2 regions of the Rothia sp. HMSC066G02 genome follow, and region 1 is predicted to be linked to the other one. Evidence: riboswitches for the same ligand, from Rfam matches in the RefSeq annotation. Region 1 holds a riboswitch; the other holds the start of a gene.
What was found. A riboswitch is a leader RNA that binds a small molecule or an ion and turns the genes downstream of it on or off. The one in region 1 is predicted to bind thiamine pyrophosphate.

Region 1 (8,526 bases):
CGCCGTGATGGGTTGGATGCGTATGCCCGGTGACGTGATCTTCCTGGTCGGCATCATCCCGCTGATTAAGCTGGCGCTGCTGGGTATCAAGGAGATTTTCTCCAAGAACGCTAAGGAAACCGTCCTGGAGCTGCCCGAACCGCCGCTGTACGAGGTGGTTGAGGACGCTCGCATCGCAGAGTTCGCCGGCGCTCAGGCTGCCGAGGAGCTGCCCGAGCAGACCAGCCCCTACCGTAGCGATCGTCGAGGCTAACCATGCCTGAGCAGATTGCTGGAGTTTCTTTCCTCGTGTGGCTGGCCTGCGTGTACGCGCTCGGTCTGGTCGCCGTGGGTTGGGGCTTCGATATTCTCGCCAAGCGCACCAGCCAGCGCATGGTGGCGGCGCGAACCTTCGGGTTCACCTACCACCAAGAGAGCGACGCGTGGCTCTGCCCCGAAGACCAGTGGCTGTGGGCGACCGCATTCGACTCGGATAACCGAGTGATGCGTTACCGCGCCAAGCCCAGCGTGTGCAACACCTGCCCGATTAAGGACAGCTGCACCGTCTCGGCGAACGGCCGCGAGCTCACCCGCGAAGTGGATGAATGGCCCTACTCCGAGTCGGGTCGTTTCCACCGCGGGCTGGCGGTTGCCGTGTCGCTGCTGGGCGTGGTCATGCTGATTGGTGCCGCTATCGTCTGGCACTCCCCGCTGGAGCTTCTGGTGGAGGGTGCCGCCGCGGTGGTCTGCCTGTCGCTGACCTACCCGCTGGCCGTGAAGCTCATGCGTTCCCCCGCGAACTTCGAGAACGATCCGAAGCATATTCACGCATCCACCGCTGACGAATCGGTGAACGTGAAGATGGACCGTTTCGCGGCGAAGTGGGGTGGCGTGTCGAATGAGCGTAAGCGCCGTACCGAGCAGACCCGCAAGCAGATGATTGCGGAGGCAACCCTGCCGGTTCGTACCTCTGCCCTCGACCCGGACCGCCCCGCATGGAGCGGTACCGGCACCTCGGTTAAGCGACTGCACAAGACCACGAATGAGGTCCTGCAGGAGCAGAACCTGGCTGAGGTTGAGGCTGCCGAAAAACTGGCAGAGCAGATGGCGAAGAAGTAGCGCTGCACAAGTTTTTCCGTTCCGGCGGCTGACCGGTCGATTGGTCCCGTCTGTTAGCTTCGGCGGCCACCCCGTGTGGAATTCTCTTTTATTCCTCTTTTGAGTTTTCCATGCGGGGTGCCGCTAAAGCACCGACCGCCGCGAGGTACGCCGGGACGGAAAATTCCCCTCCCAAAACTCCCCCACACACAGCCCGGTACCGGGCACCCCCTACTACCTGCACCGTACGAGGCGCGGGCAGGTGGGCACACATACCGTCCTCCCCCAATATTTGTGAAGGAAAACCATGGATCCCGTCACTCTGGCAACTATCCTCATCCCAGTTGCCGTCATTGTTCTTTTTATTCTGATTCGTATGTTCCGCGTCATCCCCGAATACGAGCGTGGCATCTCTTTCCGCTTCGGTCACCTGCGTTCGGAGCTGAAGCCCGGCCTGAACGTCGTCTTCCCCCTCGTTGATTCCCTGCAGCGCGTTGATATGCGTGTTATCACCCTGACCATTCCCCCGCAGGAAGTCATCACCAAGGACAACGTTCCCGCCCGCGTGAACGCCGTGGTCCTCTTCCGCGTGACCAACGCCAAGAACGCGGTGCTTGAGGTTGAGAACTACCCGATTGCCACCAGCCAGATCGCGCAGACCACCCTGCGTTCCCTGCTCGGTCGCGTTGACCTGGACACCCTGCTCGCACACCGCGAGGACCTGAACGAGGACCTGCGTTCCATCATCGGTTCGCGCACCGAGCCGTGGGGTATTCAGGTGGAGCTCGTCGAAATCAAGGACGTTGAGATTCCCGAGGCTATGCAGCGCGCCATGGCTCGCGAGGCTGAGGCTGAGCGTGAGCGCCGCGCAAAGATCATTTCGGCACGCGGTGAGCTGGAGGCTTCCAGCGAGCTGAAGGAAGCATCCGACATTCTGAGCCAGTCCCCCGCCTCCCTGCAGCTGCGTTACCTGCAGACCCTGCTGGAGCTGGGTGCCGACCAGAACTCGACCGTGGTCTTCCCGCTGCCCATGGACGTGATTGGCCCGCTCATGGGTGCGCTCAAGGGCGAGAGCAAGTAGGCTACTCCCCTTCCCTGATGTACTAGCCTGAAGTACTAGCCGCGGCGGCTGACCCGCAACGGTGAGAAACATAGAAATATCCCGTGCAGATGAGAGTATCTGCACGGGATATTTCTATACGGGATTTACACTCCATGCCTTCAAGCGGAGCCCCGAAGCCCGGGAGGAAAGCGTTTGGCCCGCCGGGGGGGGGTGGATGAGGTGGTTGCGGCGGGCCAAACTGGTCGGTTACACGCCGTAGAGGTGCGGGCGCGGCAGGTACATCAGCCAGTTGGGTGAGGGCCGGAATCCTGCCGCAAACGGTTTTCACCGACGCCTTAAGCATAACCGGCACAACCACCGAACCGTCGGTAGCTTGAGTGAAGCATCAATCACCCATCTCACGCCATGCCGGGGCGGTATTCAGCCCAAAAATCGGCGCCTATCATCTAGCGCAGCGCCCGGCAAACTAACGCAATGCTCGGTGCGCCTGGTCAAAGAACTCACGCTCGTACACGCACGCCGACAGGTACGCCCGCGCCGCGCGCACACGCTGAGCCGGTGAAGCCGTCTCAAACGCACGCTCCACCTCCGCGAGGCTACGCGCCACCTCCGCGGCGAACTCTTCGCCACCGTACATGCTCAACCACTCCGCGTACGGGTGGTCCGCATGATTCTGCGAGGAGAGCACAGCGCCCACCTCTTCGTACAGCCAGTAGCAGGGCAAGATAGCGGCGGCACCGACCACGTAATCATCACCGGCAGCGGAGGCACGCAGGAAATTCGTGTACCCCATCGTAATCGGTGAGGGCCCACCCAGACGCGCACGGTTCGCCAGCCAGCCCTCGTGCAGCTGCGATTCGGCGGCAATCGCCTCGTGCGCACCGGCGGCCCAGTGCACCTGCGCCTCAGCGGTGTCAGCACGCGCCGAGAGAGTCGCGAGCGCACGCGAATAATCCCGCAGGTAGAGGGCGTCCTGGTCCAGGTAGAAGGCGAACAGGTCCTCGTCGAGGGTGCCATCACCGAGGGCACGCACGAAGGGCAGGTCCAGGATCTGGTGCCAGGTTTCGCCACCGGCTGCCCAGAGGGCGGCGGTCCAGGGTCCGGCGGGCTTTACGACGGCTTCACCGGCGGGCACGGGGCTGACCGGCAGCAGACGCTCCGGGCTGGTGCCGTCCAGAGTATTGCCCTCAGAGTCGGTGGTGGCGAGCAGGTGATGCCACGGGTACGCGGAGGCGGCAGCCTCCAGACGGCGGGCACGGGCGGCGTGGTCCACCGGGCCGTGGCCCTCACCGGAGCCGACCTGCAGACCGGCACCTGCGGCGATGGATTCGTGGAGCCAGCGGGTGCTCCACTGCAGGGCGCGGTGGGTGTCTTCGCTGGTCAGAACGCTCTGCTCTGCGGTGTACTCTGCGGCTTCAGTGTGTTCTGCGGCTTCGGTGTGCTGGAGCAGTTCCACGCCCAGGCGGGTTGCCAGCGAAGAGGACAGGGAGCATCCGGTGCCGTGCGTATTACGGCTGTCCAGGCGCGGGGTGCGCACGTGCGCGCAGGTGCCGTCCGGGAAGACCGCGGTGTTACCGGCGTCCTGACCGCACAGGTGGCCGCCCTTCACAATCACGGTGGTTCCGGTCGCCGCCGCAAGGTTTGCCGCCTGCTCATGCGCCTCATCAAAGGTCTGGGCGGGCTCCTTCTGGCAGAGCACGGCAAGCTCCGGGATGTTCGGGGTAATCACGTCCACGAGCGGCACGAGGTCACGTAGCGCCTGCTCCGCTTCAGCCTGCAGCAGGCGGTCACCGCTGGAGGCAATCATGACCGGGTCGAGCACGACCACGGGCACGGGGTGCTCGCTCAGCCAGGTGCGGACGGTACGAATCGTGTCCGCGTCGCCGAGCATGCCGATTTTCACGGCATCCACCGTGACGTCATCAAAAACGGCGGCAAGCTGAGCGGTCAAAAACTCCAGGGGCGGGGTGAATACTTCACGAACCCCACAGGTGTTCTGAGCGACCAGCGAGGTGGTCACGCACATGCCGTAACCGCCGGATGCGGTAATGGATTTGAGGTCCGCCTGAATGCCCGCACCGCCGGAGGGGTCGGTTCCCGCAATGGAGAGAACCCTCGGCACCCGAGCTGCCTGAGGTACCTGAGCTGTCTGCGGTGCCCGGGGGTTTCCGGAGGCGCTCGCGCCGGGTACAGGGTTGGTGGGGGTGGTGGGTGCGCACGAGGGCGCGGTAGGCTGCTCTGCCATTATCGATAATCCCTTCGCTAGTTCGAACTAGAGCAGGTTCAATGGGTGATTCTCTCAGCCTTGAGTTTTCTTACGCCGTTTCGTGAGCCCGCTGTGCCGTAGCTCTTCGCTGTGCCGTAGCCCTTCGTTGGGCGGTCAGTTGGGCGGGTTAGCGGGTCGCAGTCGTCTCAAGGCACCCCATATCGCTCTGCCAGGTTATCACAATGATTCTTAGTAACTGAAAGTTTTGCGGGTGACAAGTGAATCTCTCCGAAATTTTCGTTTGAGTCTTGCGTTGCTACAAGGGCTCCCCGCCGCCGATTTCAGCGCACCCTTGTACGGAAACCACCCGTTAAACACGTAGTGCCCGGCACCGCTTCACACGGTACCGGGCACTATCAGCCGGGCACTATCAGCCGGGTTTAGGTCAGGGCGAAAATCTCTGCCGGTGAACCCTCCGCAATGATCCTACCCTCGTGCAGCAGGACCGCGCGGTCAGCCAGCGAGGCGATACGCGCATCGTGCGAAATGATCAGCACCGCACGGTTCGCCAGCACGGCGCTCAGGGACTCGGTTGCGTCCGCGAGCTCCAGCTGGGTGGTGGACTCGTCCAGAATCACGGCGTGCGGGTCAGCAAGCACAATACGTGCCAGCGCCAGCTGCTGAATCTGGTCGCGGGTCAGCGGCGAATCCGCGCCGCTCACGACAGTATCCATGCCCTGCGGCAGGTCGCGCCACCAGCGGGCACCGATAGCGTCCAGTGCCTCGCCCATCTGCTCGACGGTTGCATCCGGCACGACCACCGTAAAGTTATCGGCGAGAGTACCGAAGAAGACGTGCGCTTCCTGGGTGCAGACCAGCAGGCGCGGGCGGCCATCGGCGGCGGCATCGGTCGGGAAGTCGCCGTGACCGACCGGGCGGCCCATCACGGTGATGGTGCCTTCCAGGGCGGTCAGCGAACCACCAATCAGACGAGCCAGGGTGGTCTTACCCGAACCGGAACGACCCACCAGGGCAAGTGCCTCACCGCGGCGAATCTTCAGGTTGATACCTTCCAGAACGAGGGCGTCCGGCGAGTAGCCGTAGGAGACGTCGGTGCAGTCAATGGCGTACTCCGGGTTCTTCACGGCTTCATCAGATACGGCGGCGAACGCTTCGGCACGGTGCTGTGCACGCGCCTCACGCTGCTTCTTCGCCAGGGAGACCACACCGAACACACGACCCATGTTCACCAGCATGATGCGCAGGCTGCTGACGTGGTGGTTCAGCATGTCGGCGAGGACTCGCAGGCTGAAAACCATGACCGAGGCGGTCGCCACGGCGCCCCAGCTTGCCCAGCCGAGAGCCACGCAGGCGGCACCCCAGAGCATACACAGAATCGTGGGGATCCAGGCGTTGATAGCGTCCACGGTGAAGTACAGCTGGCGGATGCGCACCATGCCCAGCTGCGCGGCGAACTGGCGCTTGTTCTCACCGGCGAAGGCGTCTTCGCGGGCGGTGTGAACGCCCAGCTCACGGATCGTGGAGGTGCCGCGAATGTTCTCGGTCAGCACACTGTTGAGGTCACTCACGCGCTCCTGGGCGGTCTGGTTGCGTGCCGCCATGAGCGGCAGCATCTTCGACATGATGAGGGCAAGACCGGCAATCATGGGTAGCATGATCAGACCCATTGCCGGGCTCACGAACGCCAGGGAGATGGTGGAGATAATGAAGTACAGCACCACGTAAATCGCGCCGAGCAGGTCCTCACTGACGGACTTCGCCGCCGAGGAGAGGTCGTCGGTCACGCGGGTGAGCAGGTCGCCACTACCGGCTTCTTCCACGGTGCGTGCATCCAGGTCGAGGGTGCCGTCAAGGGTATCCTGGTTGGCGTCACGGGTGACGAGCGCACCCAGTCGCGCCGCACTGTACGAGGAGACCATGAGGGTTATCGCCTGCACGATGAATGCCGCCAGGATAATCAGAATCGGCTGCCACGGGTAGCTGGAGAACTTGCCCGCCACCACGTCGTCCACGGTGGCACCAATCTGCAGGGGCACCACCGCACCCATGAGGGTGCTGACCATGTAGATGACGAAGGTGTAGAGGGCTCGCCCCTTATGCGCCGCGAGGTAGTTCCACATGCGGCGTGCTACGTAGGCGGGGCTTTCGATGGGGAGCTGCTTTGCCATGCTAGTTCACCTCCTGATTCTGAGTGGTTTCGGTCTGAACAGTTTCAGACTGAGCGGTTTCCGGGTAGCCGTCGCGTTCCATGCGGCGGGTCGTCTCCGCGGTCGTGGAGACAACGTAGACCTGCTCCAAATCCTGCAGCAGGCCGGGGTAGCCGACGGGCAGGCGGTCGCTACCAATCTGGGTTTCCATCGCATCGTAGATGTAGCGCTGGCTGGGTTCGTCCACGGAGTTCAGCGGCTCGGTCAGGATAAGCACCTGCGCGTCCTGTGCGAGTGCGCGGGCGAGTGCCAGACGCTGACGCTGACCACCGGAGAGGTTCGCGCCTTCGCTGGTGATGCGGGCGGCGAAGTAGTCTTCGGGGTTGCGTCCACCCAGTCGGTAGGCGATTTCGCGGGAGTCGGTAATCTTCAGCAGTTCCTCATCCTTTGCCTGTGCCAGCTCCTCGTCGGGGTTCGGCACGGTGCCCAGGCGCAGGTGCTCCTGCAGGGTTCCAGCGAAGATCATGGGGTTGGGTTCGCTCAGTAGCACGCGGCGGCCGGTTGCGTCCTTGAGGTCCTCTCCCCCGCGTCGCAGGGTGCGGGCGAGCGCCTCGGCGTAGTCTTGCGCGGTGAGGTTGTAGTCGCGCGGGTTGACGTACACGATGCGCGGGTTGCTTGCACCGGCGGGGGCGACGGGTACGGGCACCTCGAGGGTGCTCGCCTCGACTGCCTGTTCGGCGCGTGCCAGCTGCGCCATTTCTTCGTCGGTGCGCGGGCTCTTCAGCACGCCCTGGCGTACGCCCGCGTGACCTTCGAGGCGGGCGACCTTGGCGAGCGCAATCTTGGCGTATCGCCATGCGGTGAGGAAGTTCTGGGTAATCCAGATGGGGCCGCCCATCATCGCGATAATGGAGGCGACGGTCACCAGGGACGCGGCGGGTGTGTCGGATACCCAGCGGCCGTTTTCGACGTGGCCGGTGAGGGCAAAGCCGATGCCGAGCAGGGTCACGGCACCGCCGAGCAGCGCGCGGATGAGGAACATCCAGCGGTGCGTCTTTTCGTAGCGCATGTAGCTGTCGAAAACTTCGTCGGTGCCGCGGTGGTAGCGTTCACGCATCTGCTCTTCGGCGCCGAGGCCGGCGATGGTGCGCAGACCGGTGGCGATGTCGGAGGCGCGTGAGGAGGCTTCGCCGTCCTTTTCGCGGTATTCGCCGATCTTGGATTCGAGGAAGGTCGAGTACCAGGCGATCACACCGACCACGATGAGCGTGCCGATGAGGGTCACGATCGCGGTGACGGGGTTGATGAGCCAGAGCTGCACGGCACCGAGGGTCGCGATAATCATGGCGTTGACGAATAGCGGCAACGAGAAGTAGACGTCCGTAATGCGGCGTACGTCTTTGTTCATGACGGTGACCGCTTCGCCGGAGTCTACGCCAGTGCGGGTGCGCCCCATGAGCCGGTTGATGTAGATGCGCCAGTCGCGGCTAAGTTCCGCGCTGAGGGTCATGGAGGTGCCCCAGCCGAAGAACTCGTTGATCACGATGAAGGTGATGGCTGCGACGACCACCCAGAACATGGGCCAGGCGTCGGGGGCTTTGCCGGCGATGTGCTGGTTGATGAATTGACCCACCATGACGGGGATAAGAATCGCACCGGTACCCGCGGTGGTTTCACCCAGGACGGGGATTGCCCAGCGGTGCCAGGGGTATTTGTATCCGGGTGCGGTGACGCGCAGGGCGAGGCGCTTTTTGAGGGCTTCCTCTTCTGCCTTGCGCTGTTCGCTACCGGTTACTTCCTGTGCAGCTTTTTTCTGCGCAGTTTTCTTCTGAGCGGCTTTTTCCTGCGTGGTTTTGTTATGCATGGATTCTTCATGCGTAGCTTCTTCACGCGCGGCGTTTTCTTGTGCCTTGTCAGCGTTGTATTCAGTCATTCAACGTCTCTCCTTTCTCTTACCCTATTCCTTTATCAATGTGGCACGCAACACTATTTGCATCATAGGTGGGCGTGTC
Region 2 (8,526 bases), on a different contig from region 1:
TCGGCGGTGCCGTAGCCGCTGGTTTCGGCGTCGATGAGGTGCACGCTTTCGCCGCGTTCGGTGAGTTCAAACGCGGTGGTGAGGCCGATGATTCCGCCGCCAATGATGGTGATGGTCATGGCTATGCCTGCAGTGCGGGGTTGTCGACGAAGGCGCGGACCATGGCGATTCCGGCAACTCCGGTGGTGCGGATGGCGGGGCAGTCTTCGGGGGTGATGTCGCCGATAGCTACGGTCGGTACGGCGGACAGTTCAGCAAGTTCGCGGAGCCCATCAATGCCGAGGGGCGGGCGGTTGGACTGCTTGGTGGGGCTGGGGCGGAACGGCCCGGTGCCGATGTAGTCGATAAGGTGCGCGATTTTGTTGGATTCTTCGACGAGCTGCCGGGTGCCGGTGGTCAGACCGATGATCGCGTCGGCGCCGAGGAGGGCGCGGGCGTCGGCTACGGGCAGGTCGTCTTGACCGATGTGCACGCCGTCAACGCGCACGCCGCGGGCACGCAACGCGAGGGCGACATCGACACGGTCGTCGATGAGGAGGGTCTGGTGCGGCTGGATGATGCCGGCGATAGCTTCGGTGAGCTGGTATAGCTCGCGCGCGCTGATGGGTTTGGACCTGACTTGGATGCAGGTGGCGTGTTTGGCTGCCCGGACGGTTTCGAGGGGGTGCTCGCCTGTGACGAGGTAGAGGTTCAGGTCGAGGGGGCGTGCTGGGGTGGTGTAGGGGTGTGTTTCGCGGTTCATGCGGGTCTACGATTCCTCGTCGAGTAGATGTTTTTTAGAAATTCTCTCATTGAATTTCTGTGGTTAGGTTAGCACAACTGTGTGGTGAGTTGAACATCCTTCAAGCGTTGTGAGGTGTGTGCGCTTGGCCCGCTATACACTTCCTTCGCTCCTGCAGGGGCACCCGCCCTCGCAGAGCTCGGGCACCCTGATGTCGCTGCAGGAAGGTATAGCGGCACCGCGCTCGCGCAGTTGCGGCAAGCCCTTTCGCGCTGAGCCCGCTGGTAGGCACCCTGACCTCCTAAGCTGAGCCACCACCTCACCCAAATACCTATCCCGTTTCCCGGTGAGCTGTCTGCGGTACCTCACCCGAGTATTCCCCACCCCGCCTCCGCGCACACCCTTCCCAAGCCGAGCAGCCCGCGGCTCGCTCCCGACGCACCCCGCACCCACTACTCCACCTCCCGGAGAGGGGAGAGGATAGTAGGGGAGAGGTCGGTATGTTCCGTCGCGACATCAGGGTGTCCGAAGCGGAGCGAGGACGGGTTCCCTGCAGGAGCAAGGAACATACCGCCTCGACCCGTCCAACCCAAGCCGCATCCTAAACTCTCAGCCCAACCACCGCATCCAACCTAAAAAATAAAGCCCCGCGACGAAGTCCGGGGCTTGTGGAGCGGCTGACGGGAATCGAACCCGCGTATCAGGCTTGGGAAGCGTGCGCTCTACCATTGAGCTACAGCCGCATCCTTTTCAGTGTATCGCGCCTGCTTGTCGAGGGCGAAATGTGTTGCGGCTGTTTGTGTGCCGGGCGCAGGGGTTGAAATGTGATGTAGGCCTGTGTGCTGGGGCTGGTGGATGCCTGCACGTGGGTGGTGTTTGCCAGGTATCCTTTAAACGTGCTTATTTCAGATCGCGATATTCGTCAAGAGATTGCTGATGGGCGCATCGTTCTTGATCCGTTCGATGAGTCGATGATTCAGCCTGCAAGTGTGGACGTGAGGATTGATCGTTTCTTCCGTCTGTTCGATAACCATAAGTACCCGCATATTGATCCTGCTCAGCCGCAGGAGGATTTGACGCGCCTGGTTGAGGTGGCTCCTGATGAGCCGTTTATTCTGCATCCGGGTGAGTTTGTGTTGGGTTCTACGTATGAGAAGGTGACGTTGCCTGATGATGTGGCTGCCCGCCTGGAGGGTAAGTCGTCGCTGGGTCGTTTGGGTCTTCTGACTCACTCTACGGCTGGTTTTATTGATCCTGGTTTTTCGGGGCATGTGACGCTTGAGTTGTCGAATATGGCGACTTTGCCGATTATGTTGTGGCCGGGTTCTAAGGTTGGTCAGTTGTGTTTCTTCCGTTTGAGTAGCCCGACTGAGCATCCGTATGGTTCTGGTGCGTATGGTAACCGTTACCAGGGTCAGCGTGGCCCGACTGCTTCGCGTAGTTATTTGAATTTTCATCAGACGATGATTCCTGCGGATGGTTCTGTGGAGTCTTAGTCTTTCCCGCTTTGGGGTGCGGGCGTGCAGGCTGTGTGTTTGTGCGCCCGCGTTGGGCGGTTTTTCGCCTGTTGTGCTCGTGCGTTCACTCGCGTGCGGGTTTTTATCTCTCACTCTCTAAGGATTTTTGATGAATCTGAAGCCTGTTGTTCTGCGTGTTGCTGGCGCGGAAGTTTCTTTGTATCTGATTGATATGTCGGACTCTTTTGTGGAGCGTTTTAAGAAGGCGTGGGAGCCTCTTGCTCCGGAGTTTTTTGATACTCCTGATGAGGCGTATGCTTCGTTGTCTCGTTTTGATCAGGTGATGTTGGTTCATGCGCCGACTGATGAGTCGGTGATGGATTTGGCGAATCCGTTGATGGGTTCGTTTGATAAGGTTTCGACGCTGCGTGTGGCTGATGATGATTCGGGTATGCAGGATCTGACGAGCCGTATTACGTTGGCGATGATTGAGCAGCTGGTTGGTCGCGGTGTGATGCTGCATGCGGCTGTTATTGGTGACCCTGAGTCGAAGCGCGCTGTGGCGCTGGTGGGTGTTTCTGGTAGCGGTAAGACGACTGCGTCGCGTTTCTTGGGTTCGAAGTTTGCGTACCTGACTGATGAGACTGCGATTATTTCGGATGAGGGTGTTGTGTCGCCGTATCCGAAGCCGCTGTCTGTGATTGTTGACCCGAATGCGCCGAAGGATCAGCAGAACCCGGTGGATCTGGGTTTGAACGTGGTTGATCGTGATGACCTCAGCTATGAGCTGTCGCGTATTGTGTTCATTTCTCGTGATGAGTCGGCTTCTGAGCCGTATTTTGAGCGTGTTCCACTGCATGAGGCTCTGGTGTTCTTGAGTGAGCAGAGCTCGGGTCTGGCGCGTCACCCTGAGGGTGTTGTGTCGCTGGCTAAGCTGGTGGAGCGTTGCGGCGGCGTGTGGCGCCTGGTGTACTCGGAGGTTGAGGATACTTTGCCGCTGGTTCAGGATCTGCTGAATGGCGGTGAGCTGCCGAATGCTGATGAGGTTGAGAGCCTGGAGAAGTACACGGTTGAGGATCACCTGCCGGGTGTGTTCTTGAACGGTACGATTGCGGTTTCTCGTATGCCGGGTACTTCGGGTGTGCGTGTGGGTGAGGACGGCCCGTTCTTGCTGCTGTGTGACACTGAGCTGAATGAGCTGTCTGATTTTGCGGCTGAGTGCTGGCTGCAGGCTGAGGGCGACATTTCGTACGATGACCTGTTTGCGCGTCTGGCTGAGATCTTTGAGGGTCTGCCTGCGGAGGCGTATGACGAGAACCTGAGCGCTCTGGCGGCTGGTTCGATGCTGTGGGTTCGTGTGATTGATGATCCGCTGATTGATGACGCGACCTGGGCTCAGCTGACCAGCGATGAGGTTCTTGATGAGGAGGAGCAGCAGATTGCGCTGGATTCCTCTGAAGATGCTGTCTCTGATGATGAGGATGACGTGGTGGAGGACTAAGCCACCGCGGCTCTCTGACACGGCTCTCTGGCGCGGCTTACTGAGCTCCGCTTGGTAGGCGCTACTTAAGCACAAGGGAGGGGCGGGTAGAAGATCATTCTTCTACCCGCCCCTCCCTGTGTGTATGCGGGGTTGCGTTTGCGGGCTTGTATTTGCGGGGTTTGCAGGACGCTTAGCCCCGCGACGCCTTACCAAGCAGCGTTACCGAGCAGCCTTACTGGGCTGCCTTGTCGCGGCGCTTCTGTTCACGCTTCTGCTCGCGGCGAGCCGCACGCACACGCAACGCGCCGGGCGCCTTCACCGGCAGCAGCAGGAGCAGACCCGCCACCACAACGATCAGAATACCGAGCACACCCCAAATCTGTGCGCCCATGATGCTCACGCACAGACCGAACAGCATCGGCGCCAGGAAGCTGGTGGCACGACCGGTGGTCGAGTACAGGCCGAACAGCTCACCCTCAGTACCGGGATCCGCCAGGCGAGCCAGGAAGGTGCGGGACGCCGACTGCGCCGGACCCACGAACAGGCACAGCAGCAGGGCGCATACCCAGAACACGCCCGGTTCGGGGAAGAACAGCAACGGGGTAGCCGCCAAGATAATGCCGACCAGCGAGATAACAATGATCGCCTTCGGGCCCAGGTAGTCATCCAGGTAGCCGCCCAGGATTGCGCCAGCCGCCGCGACAGCGCTACCGGCAATACCGAACAGGATTACCTCGGAAGTACTGAAACCGAACGTGCCCGCCGCGAGAATACCGCCGAACGTAAAAATACCGGACAGACCATCACGGAACACCGCCGAAGCAATCAGGAACCACAGGGTCTGCGGGGACGTCATCTTCAGCCGCTTAATGGTGCGCCACAGCGCCTTGTAGGAGGCGAGCAGACCGCCCTGACGAGCCGGGGAGAGACGCTCCATACCGAGCTCCAGGAAACGTAGCTCGCGGGTGGGTAGCACCTCCGGCAGGAAGCGCTCGCGGGTGCGCATACGCACCAGCAGGGGCACACAGAAGATGAGGCACCATGCGGCGGCGAACAGTGCAACCGCACGGATATTCAGGGCGTTCTCGGTGGTCAGGCCGAGCACCTCGGGGGTAAGCACAAAACCCCACAGCACCACAGCCAGCGCCAGGATGCCGCCAATGTAGCCGGCAGCCCATCCAGCGCCCGAAATCTTACCGATATTGTCCGGGTTAGAGATGCGCGGCAGCACGGCGTTATAGTTCACGTACGCGAACTCGCTGAACACGCTCGCTGCAGAAATCAGGGCGACACCCAGCCACAGGTACTGCGGGGTGGGAGCCACGAAGAAGCACGCCGCCATCGAAGCGACCAGCAGTAGCGTGTTCACGCCGAGCCAGAAGATGCCGCGGCCAGACTTGTCGTTACGCTGACCGGTCACCGGCGCCAGAATCGCAATGAGGAACCCTGCAATGGTCAGACCCAGAGACAGCGCCGAGGAGGTCTCTTCGGGAGTGCCGAAATAGCTACTGGTCAGGTACACGGTGAAGATGAAGGTCATCATAATCGAGTCGAAGCTCGACGAACCAACATCCCACATGACCCAGGACGCGACCGAACGGCGGCTGTTCGCGTGGTCAACGACCCTACGCGGAGCCTTCGTCTTACGGCGGGGAGAAGAAATAGTCATAGTTGTGCTTTCGGATGCCGAGGTGGCGCTTCAGCGTAGCGGCGGCGTGAAACCGGCTGAAGTGGGGCGGGCGTGCTGAAGATGGAACACCAGGCGGTACGTACCGAGTGGAGATACGTACCGCCTAGTTCATGAACTTTCGCGCGGAAGGCGCAAAGTCTTAGTTGAAGAAACGACGCTGCAGGCGAGCAATACCGAAGCTCACCACAGCACCCACGACGGAGGTCAGAACGGTCCAGAGGATGACCTGACGCAGGGTGTCTTCAGAGTCGTGGGAAATGGCGGGAGGCTGGTTGCCGGTAGCCTTGGTCCAGGCTGCGCCCAGACCCTTACCAACCAGGGCAGTAGCGCCCATGTTGATACCCGCAATGGCAAGCTTAGCGACGGGGTTCATGTGTATCTCCTTAGCTGTATACGATGCGGCGTCCTGCCCGTGAACCCCTTCGGGGTTGGGTGAGAAAAGAGCGCCACTCCCTAGCGTATAGGGTTTAAGGCGTTCGTGCCGCCTTGGAGCCGCTCCGTCCCAAAATTGTACACCGTGCAATTCTGTAATGTGGGCAGAAGAAGAAAACAAAAAGCGGCAAATTGGCACGAACAGCCAGACACGCCTACAATCGAACCTGGGCTTCCACCTGCACCACAACGGTACGGACAAGGAAGCCCACAACGACAGGGGAGCGCCACCGAGGCGCTGAGAGTGCTAAGCAGACCCTCGAACCTGATCCGGTTAGTACCGGCGTAGGGAGTCGAATTTCTTCTCAATGCCCTCGTCCAATCAGAGGGCGAGGACATTCCCCTTCCAACGACGGAAGGATCACCAATGTCACAGAACGCAACCCCCGCCTCCCAGGCATCTAGCCAAGCATCTAGCCAGGCAGAATCGAAGAAGCCGAACCTGCGCTGGCGAGTCAACGAAATCGTTATCGCCGCAGTTATCGCAGTAGCCTGCGCCGTCATCTTCTGGATCTGGGACATCGCAGTCGGCCCCGCCGCCAAAACCGCACTCGTAGCAGCACCCGAATTCCGCCCCATCGTCGCCGGCGCATGGCTGCTCGGCGGCACCCTCGGCGGCCTGCTCATCCGCAAGCCCGGTGCGGCACTCTTCGGCGAAATCGTCGCAGCATTCATCTCCGTGCTCTTCACCGGCGGTGCGTGGAGCGGCGAAATCCTGATCGCAGGCTTCTTCCAGGGCGTCGGCGCTGAAATCGCCTTTGCAATCTTCCGCTACCGCCGCTGGGACGCATTCGTAGCGGTCTTCGCCGGTGCACTCAGCGGCCTGTTCATGGGCGTTAACGAAATCTTCATCTACTACCCCGACATGGAACCGGTCAAGGCCATCATCTACGTAGCGTGCGCCGTCATCTCCGGCGCAGTCATCGCAGGCTTCCTCGCATGGATTCTCGTGCAGAACCTCGCCAAGACCGGTGTGCTCTCCTCGCTGGCATCCGGCAAGACCCGCCGCTAACCACCAGCAACTAGTCACTCACAACGAGTCACCACTCGGCACACTACAGCAGCCACACAAAGGCTAAGGAACCATCATGGAAGCAACACCGCGCGGGGCGCGCATCGAGCTCAACAACTTCAGCTGGCACCACCCCGGACGCCCAGAACCCGTCATCAGCGGACTCAACCTCACCATCAACCCCGGTGAAAAAGTCCTGCTACTGGGCACCTCCGGCGCAGGCAAATCGACGCTCCTGCACGCCATCGCCGGTGTGCTCCATGATGACGACGGCGAATCCGCCGGCGGCACCATCACCATCAACGGGCAAGCACCCGCCGAAGCACGCGGCACCGCAGGCATGATGCAGCAGGACCCCGAATCCTCCATCGTCATGGCAACCGTCGGCAACGACGTAGCGTTCGGCCCCGAAAACCTGCGCGTACCCCGCGAAGAAATCTGGGACCGCGTCGCCGAAGCCCTCACCGCAGTAGGGCTCAACCACCTGCCCCTCGACCACCCCAGCAGCGCACTGTCCGGCGGACAGAAACAGCGCCTCGGCCTGGCGGGCATCCTCTCGATGCACCCCGGCGCCATGATCCTCGACGAACCCACCGCCAACCTCGACCCCTCCGGCGTGCAGGAAGTACGCGACAGCATCCTCACCGCTGCCGAGGCGACCGGCGCGACCCTGCTCGTTGTGGAACACCGCGTGAGCATCTGGGCGCCGCACATGGACCGCATTATCGTGCTCGGCGAAGGCGGCACCATCACCCACGACGGCGCACCCGACACCGTACTCACCGAAGCCCGCCAAGAACTCATCGACGCGGGCGTGTGGGTACCCAACTACGTGCCGCGTGCGCCGCAGAGCGACAGCGATAACCAGGGCGGCGAGCACGGCGAGGCGCTACTTCGCGCCGAAAACCTCAGCATCACCCGCGCACAACCCACCCCCAAACAACGACGCGCCCGCCGCCGCACCATCAAACGCCTCGGCGACACCCCCGCACCCGCACCCATCGACCTGCCCGTACTGCGCGGCGGCATCAACCTCACCCTGCGCGCCGGCGAACACCTCAGCGTGCTCGGCCCCAACGGCGCCGGCAAATCAACCCTCGCGCTCACCCTCGCAGGGCTCCTCACCGCACCCGACGGCACCCTCGCCGCCACCGACACGCTCCGTAATTACGACGGTAACCACGGCGGCGAGCACGGTGGCGAGCCCGCCCACTGGGATGTGCCCACCTGGACCCCCGCCCAAATGCTCAGCCGCATCGGCTACGTCTTCCAAGAACCCGAATACCAATTCATCCGCGGCACCGTACGCGAAGAACTCGAACTCGGCCCCCGCCGACTCGCCGCGCTCAACCGCGTTCCCCTCGACGAAGACGAGCTCGCCGCCCGCACCAACGAACTCGCGGCCCACCTACGCCTCACCCACCTACTCGACGCCAACCCCTTCACCCTCTCCGGCGGCGAAAAACGACGACTCTCCGTAGCCTCCGCACTCGCCACCGCACCCAAAATCCTCATCCTCGACGAACCCACCTTCGGCCAAGACGCACGAACCTGGGCAGAACTCGTCGACCTCATCCGCGAACTACTCGCAGACGGCACCGCCGTCATCTCCATCACCCACGACGAAGACTACACCGCCGCACTCGGCGGCAACCACATCACCTTCGAAGCCCTAGACACCTCCGAAGCCACCGCAACCCCCGGAAAGGAGAACGCATGAACACCGACTTC

Region 2: it holds a riboswitch for thiamine pyrophosphate, as region 1 does, so the genes downstream of both, HMPREF2894_RS07940 (ECF transporter S component) here and HMPREF2894_RS04645 (bifunctional hydroxymethylpyrimidine kinase/phosphomethylpyrimidine kinase) in region 1, are expected to answer to the same signal.

Annotation. Positions count from the first base shown of each region.
Region 1 covers NZ_KV811593.1:24,418-32,943, forward strand. The annotation lists gene HMPREF2894_RS04630 (nitric-oxide reductase large subunit) at 1-253, shown strand, start outside; gene HMPREF2894_RS04635 (transposase) at 256-1,098, shown strand; gene HMPREF2894_RS04640 (slipin family protein) at 1,385-2,158, shown strand; gene HMPREF2894_RS04645 (bifunctional hydroxymethylpyrimidine kinase/phosphomethylpyrimidine kinase) at 2,607-4,385, opposite strand; TPP riboswitch at 4,377-4,575, opposite strand; gene HMPREF2894_RS04650 (ABC transporter ATP-binding protein) at 4,787-6,535, opposite strand; gene HMPREF2894_RS04655 (ABC transporter transmembrane domain-containing protein) at 6,537-8,447, opposite strand.
Region 2 covers NZ_KV811597.1:303,483-312,008, reverse strand. The annotation lists gene thiO (glycine oxidase ThiO) at 1-119, opposite strand, end outside; gene HMPREF2894_RS07970 (thiamine phosphate synthase) at 122-742, opposite strand; tRNA gene HMPREF2894_RS07965 (tRNA-Gly) at 1,391-1,464, opposite strand; gene dcd (dCTP deaminase) at 1,618-2,217, shown strand; gene HMPREF2894_RS07955 (septin family protein) at 2,348-3,679, shown strand; gene HMPREF2894_RS07950 (MFS transporter) at 3,894-5,330, opposite strand; gene HMPREF2894_RS07945 (DUF4235 domain-containing protein) at 5,491-5,724, opposite strand; TPP riboswitch at 5,992-6,092, shown strand; gene HMPREF2894_RS07940 (ECF transporter S component) at 6,151-6,795, shown strand; gene HMPREF2894_RS07935 (ABC transporter ATP-binding protein) at 6,872-8,515, shown strand; gene HMPREF2894_RS07930 (energy-coupling factor transporter transmembrane component T family protein) at 8,512-8,526, shown strand, end outside.